Regions from separate parts of the Serratia symbiotica genome, predicted to be linked through region 1. Evidence: predicted binding sites of a transcription regulator. Region 1 holds the regulator's gene; the other holds the start of a gene.
What was found. Region 1 encodes LexA, which represses DNA repair genes until DNA is damaged. Its sites were predicted from a motif close to TNCTGTATGTACATACAGNA; they were not measured.
Positions count from the first base shown of each region.

Region 1 (3,213 bases):
ACAACCTGCCACAGCAAATAATGATGAGCCAACGCACGCAATTCATGCAGCGAGGTCAAGGCCGCCACTATCTGCTGACCAGCCAAGAAGTAGAGCACAGCAAAGGCCAACGCTACCAGGCAAGCCTGACGACAGGCAGCGTGCCATATTTTTCTCAGTTGGCTGTCATCACGCGCACCATAGGCATGACCCGAATGTGCTTCAACCGCATAGGCAAAGCCGTCTAAAGCGTAGGCGGAGAAGGCCAGAAGGTTCATTAATACCACATTTACCGCCACCACCTCGCTGCCTAGGCGTGCGGCAAAGAGGGTCAGCGAGGCGAAGCACAGTTGTAGCAGCAACGAGCGCAACATGATGTCGCGGTTTAGGGCCAGCAAGCGCCTAAGGTTGCCGCGCCAAGCCTGTTGCAACATCAGCAACGATATCCCACGCATGCGCATTACCCGCCACGCTAGCCCTAGCCCCAGTAGCAGCGTGGCATATTCTGAGATGGCAGTCGCCATCGCTGCCCCTTGCACCTTCCAGCCCAGTCCCATTACCAGCCAGATATCCAGCACAATATTCAGCAGGTTGCCGACAATCAGGAAGATCACCGGCGCACGCACATGCTGCACGCCGAGCAGCCAGCCGAGTAGCACCATATTGACCAGTACTGCCGGGGCGCTCAACCAACGAATGTCCAGAAACAGTCGCGCCTGTTCCAGTACCTTAACGTTGCCACCAACGATCCGCAGCGCCAAATCAATCAGCGGGTGGCGCAGCAGCACCATTGCCAACCCGGTCAATAGTGCCAATAGAAGCGGCTGCATAAAGGCACGCGCCAGCCTCTGCTGGCTCTGCGCTCCCAGCGCTTGGGCGGCCAACCCGGTAGTGCTCATGCGCAGAAACAGTAGCAGCATAAACAGGAAATTACTGACCATCGTGCCGATCGCCACACCGCCCAAATAGATCGGGCTATCAAGATGGCCGATCACAGCAGTATCCACTAACCCTAGCAACGGCACGGTGATATTGGAGAAGATCATCGGCAGGGCCAGGTGCCACAGGGCTTTATCGGTGTCGCTGGTAAAGGCAGAGATCAGGTGCATTATGCAATGTTCCCATGGTAGTGCAGTTGCCACATTAGGTGGAGTAAAACGAAACCGCCCCAAAACAGGGGCGGGTTAAATCAGGGGACAACGGTTTAGTTAGGCGTGACGCTTAAATCCAGTCGCCATTGCGGATCACACCGACTGCCAGACCTTCGATAGTGAAATTTTGCTGGCGCAGATCGACCACTATCGGTTGAAATTCGTTGTTTTCCGGCAGCAATTCAACCATGTTACCGCTTTTTTTCAGTCGTTTGACGGTAACTTCATCTTCAATGCGCGCCACTATGACTTGGCCATTGCGCACATCCTGAGTTTTGTGTACCGCTAACAGATCGCCATCCAAAATGCCGATATCGCGCATCGACATGCCGATAACCCGCAGCAGGAAATCCGCGTTTGGTTTAAATAAGGAAGGATCTACCTTATAGTGGCCTTCAATATGCTGTTGAGCCAACAGTGGCTCGCCAGCAGCCACACCACCAATCAGCGGTAAACCTGCTTCATCTTCCATCAGCAGGCGTATGCCGCGCGACGCGCCGGAGATGATCTCGATGACCCCTTTGCGCGCTAACGCCTTCAGATGTTCTTCGGCGGCATTTGGTGAGCGGAACCCCAGACGCATAGCGATCTCAGCACGTGTCGGCGGCATGCCTGTCTGCAAAATATGATCGCGAATCAGTTCATAAACCTCTTGCTGCCTGGTAGTTAGTGCTTTCATTCCACCCCCTGTTCGTTTATACAGTTTTGCTGTAAGTATATACAGGCATGCCTGAATTGGGAACCGACGAATGAATAAAATCAGGGTGTCACGCCCCGTTCAAATGAAGTGTTGCAACAAAATCGACCCCCAAACGAACAGCGCCAACACGATCGCCAGCAACACTGCCGCTGCCCCCATATCCTTTGCACGGCCAGACAGTTCATGATATTCACTACCTACCCGATCGATCACCGCCTCTATCGCGCTGTTCAGGATCTCAACAATCAGCACCAATACCACCGATCCGATCAATAAAATGCGCGCTATCGCACCTACATTCAGCCAAATTGCCAGTGTGATAGCCAGCATGGCCACCACCAATTCCTGGCGGAATGCCGCCTCATGCCGCCAAACAGCGGCAAGTCCTTTATAAGAATAGCCAGCGGCTTTAATAATACGGGTCAGGCTGGTTGCTTGATTTGCCATGTTTCTGTGCCTTTCTCAGGGGTAAATCATAAAAAGAGTCTAGATCACTTAGTGATGTCGGCTCTCGTTTTCCAACACCGCAGATCTGCTACCCGGTTTCTGGTATGCTTGTGTTGCATTGCTAACAAGAGGCTTCACGTAGTTATGTCAGGTTGGCGTAAAATTTATTATAAATTATTGAATTTACCACTCAAATTATTGGTAAGAAGCAAGGTTATCCCTTCAGATCCTGTCAGGGAGTTAGGATTAGATCCCTCACGGCCGATTTTGTATGTTTTGCCTTATAATTCCAAGACGGATTTGCTGACGCTACGCACTCAGTGCCTGGAGCAGGATCTGCCCGATCCTCTTGACCTATTGGAAATCGACGGCACGGTGCTGCCGAGCCACGTGTTTATTCACGATGGCCCGCGCCTGTTCCGTTATTACACGCCGAAGGAAGAGTCAGTAAAGCTGTTCCACGACTATCTGGATCTGCACCGCAGTAATCCGCGTCTCAATATCCAGATGCTGCCGGTCTCGGTGATGTTTGGCCGTTCACCTGGGCGAGAAGGCCAAGGCACACCACACCTGCGCCTGCTGAACGGCGTGCAGAAATTATTAGCTGTGCTGTGGCTCGGCCGTGACAGCTTCGTACGTTTCTCCAATACTGTTTCGCTGCGCCGCATGGCCTCCGAATACGGCACAGACAAAGCCATCGCGCAGAAACTGGCACGCGTGGCGCGCATGCACTTTTCGCGCCAGCGTCTGGCCGCAGTCGGCCCCAGCCTGCCAGCACGTCAGGATCTATTCAACAAGCTGCTGGCTTCCAAAGCGATCGAAAAAGCCGTCGAAGACGAAGCACACAGCAAGAAAATCTCCCTTGATAAAGCCCGACAGAACGCCATCGTGTTAATGGAAGAGATCGCCGCTGATTTCTCCTACGAGGCCGTGCGC
Region 1 is NZ_CP050855.1:2,895,009-2,898,221, forward strand. Features, by position in the region: gene dinF (MATE family efflux transporter DinF) at 1-1,088, opposite strand, end outside; gene lexA (transcriptional repressor LexA) at 1,201-1,809, opposite strand; gene SYMBAF_RS14370 (diacylglycerol kinase) at 1,909-2,277, opposite strand; gene plsB (glycerol-3-phosphate 1-O-acyltransferase PlsB) at 2,422-3,213, shown strand, end outside.

Region 2 (3,213 bases), 1.6 Mb from region 1:
ACTCAATCCGACTTCGGTTAATGTGCAGTCAATTATCTTCGGCAACATTCTTGGCATCGCCGACAAAGATGTACAGCAGGTTGAAATCATCATCGGCATATCGCTGTTGATCCTGTGTTTACTGTGGAAAGACCTGCTGGCGGTATTCTTTGATGAAAATCACGCGGTTTCGATCGGCCTGTCGCCATTGCGCCTTAAGATCTTGTTCTTCACCCTGCTCAGCGCCTGTACCGTAGCCGCACTGCAAACCGTCGGTGCCATCTTGGTGATCGCTATGGTGATTACGCCGGGAGCCACCGCTTATCTACTGACTGACCGTTTCAGCCGGTTGGTGCTCCTCGCCATCACTATAGGCGCGTTGACCAGCGGTATCGGTGCCTACCTGAGCTTTTTCCTCGACGGTGCCACCGGTGGTGTGATCGTTACCTTGCAAACGCTAGTGTTCCTGGTGGCCTTCTTCTTTGCCCCTAAACACGGTTTGCTAGCATCAAAACGTCGTATGGCGCGTGAATACCCTGGGGGACACTGATGGAAAACTTGTATCAACTGTTCAGTGAACCTTTCGCTTACCCGTTTATGCAGCGGGCGATTATCGCTGCCATCGCCACTGGCGTGATCTGCGCAGTACTGTCCTGCTATCTGGTGCTCAAGGGCTGGTCACTGATGGGCGATGCTATTTCTCACGCGGTGCTGCCAGGCATGGTAATAGCGTTCGTACTCAGTATTCCACTCGCGATCGGTGCCTTTCTTTCCGGCATTTTCTGCGCGGTGGCTACTGGCTACCTGAAAGAGCACAGCCGGGTGAAGGAAGATACGGTAATGGGCATCGTCTTCTCTGGCATGTTCGCCTTCGGGCTGGTGCTATTTTCGCGTATCGACACCAATCAGCACCTGACCCATATCTTGTTCGGCGATATGCTGGGTATTACCGACGATGAATTGAAGCAAACGCTGTTGATCGCTGGTGCCACCCTGGTGATAATGGTGCTAAAGCGCAAAGACTTCATGCTTTACTGCTTTGACCCACACCATGCACGGGTGATTGGCCTGCCGGTGAAGCTGCTGCACTACGGACTACTGTGCCTACTGGCGCTGACCATTGTCGCCTCGTTGCAGGCAGTGGGGGTGATTTTAGTGATTGCAATGCTGATTGCACCAGGCATCATTGCCTTTATGTTGTGCCGTAGTTTTGACCGCATGTTGATCGTCGCAACGCTGGTTTCGGTATTTTCCTGCGTGCTCGGCACCCTGATCAGTTTCCATATCGACGGCGCTACCGGCCCCTGCATCGTGATCGTTCAAGCAATGCTGTTCGTCATCGCTTTGCTTTACAGCAAGCTGCGACCGTTACAGCATCATCAGCAGGTATTGCTCAAAGATAAACTCTGATAACAGCGCGGCGTGCACTCGCCGCCGCGCAACTCTAACCTAATCGGTCTAAGGCGCTGAAACTCGTCCAGCGCTTTCTTTCCTTCGCCTGACCCGACAGATAAACCCTTTTTGATGTTCATAACATGAAAATTCCCCCATTAGGGAGTAACAAACTGCTGTAAAAACGGGAAAAATAAGCATTTGGTTACAGGGTAACTGCTTCCGCTGCCAGGAATTTTTATATATACTGGATAAATTAACAGTTTATCAGCCGGAATAACCACAGCATGACTGCGGAAGGACATCTTATATTCTCTGTCGCTTGCGCGATCTTCGCCAAAAAGGCCGAGGTGACATTAGAACTGACCACTGGCGACTGGTGGCACATTATCCCGGCCGCATTGCTGACTTCGCTGCTGCCCGATATAGACCATCCCAAATCGGTATTGGGCCAGCGCCTGAGTTGGATTGCCATTCCCATCGCTCGCGCCTTTGGCCACCGAGGCTTCACCCACAGCCTGCTGGCGATCACCGGTGGTATAGTGCTATTCCGGTTGGAGTTTCCACGCAGTTGGCCAATCCCTCCTGACGTACTGCATGCCATGATTATCGGCTATTTCAGTCATCTCCTGGCCGACATGCTAACCCCCGCCGGCGTGCCGCTACTGTGGCCCTGCCGCTGGCGTTTTCGCCTACCGCTGCTAAATTCTCATAAAGGTAATCAATTGGAACGCGCTATGTGTCTCTGCTTGGTGGCGTTTGCTCTCTATTGGCAAGGCGGGTGCATCATTCCAATACAGTCGTATTTTGGGCAAATAAAAATATTAGATTTTAATCACACAAAATGACCAATAAATCACCAATGCGCATATTAATAATACAATAATTCTAAAAAGTTATATCCAATTCAATTTGGATATAAATAAGCCATGCAGCAAGCTGTTAGGATATTTGCATCGCTACATATGGGCGTTTATGGTCATTTTTATATGAAAAAAATTTATTGGAGACATTGTGGATGAATTTTCCACTGGTAATTAACGTGGCGATCTTTGTCGCCCTTCTATTGCTGTTAGCACAAACCCGTCACAAGCCATGGAGCCTGGCGAAAAAAGTCTTGGTCGGCCTGGGGGTCGGCGTGATATTCGGTTTGGCGCTGCAACTGACGTATGGTTCGAACAACCCAGTACTGAAAGCATCCATTAGTTGGTTCAACATCGTCGGCAACGGTTATGTGCAGTTGCTGCAAATGATCGTTATGCCGTTGGTGTTTGCCTCGATCATAAGTGCGGTAGCTAAACTGCATAATGCATCTTCACTGGGCAAAATCAGCTTCCTGAGCATCGGCACTCTGCTGTTCACCACACTGATCTCGGCACTGGTGGGCGTGCTGATGACTAACCTGTTCGGCCTCACTGCCTCAGGATTAGTTCAAGGGGTACAGGAAAGCGCACGTTTGTCCGCTATCCAAACTAACTATGTGGGCAAACTGGCTGATTTTACCGTACCGCAGATGCTGCTGTCCTTCATTCCGGCAAACCCATTTGCCGATCTGACCGGTACCCGCCCAACATCGATTATCAGCGTAGTGATCTTCGCAACCTTCCTCGGCGTAGCTTCGCTACAACTGCTGAAAGACGATAAGCCGAAAGGTGAGCGAGTGCTGATGGCTATCGATACCTTGCAGGCCTGGGTGATGAAGCTGGTGCGGCTGGTGATGAAGCTAACGCCGTATGGTGTGCTGGCGTTGATGACGAAAGTGGTCGCTGGTTCTAACATCCATGACATCGGTAAGCTCGGCAGCTTTGTGGTGGCTTCATACCTTGGTCTGGCGCTTATGTT
Region 2 is NZ_CP050855.1:1,285,416-1,288,628, forward strand. Features, by position in the region: gene SYMBAF_RS06485 (metal ABC transporter permease) at 1-529, shown strand, start outside; gene SYMBAF_RS06490 (metal ABC transporter permease) at 529-1,389, shown strand; gene SYMBAF_RS06495 (metal-dependent hydrolase) at 1,659-2,219, shown strand; gene SYMBAF_RS06500 (L-cystine transporter) at 2,390-3,213, shown strand, end outside.
Region 2: the regulator LexA is predicted to act here: its motif matches at 1,617-1,636, upstream of SYMBAF_RS06495 (metal-dependent hydrolase).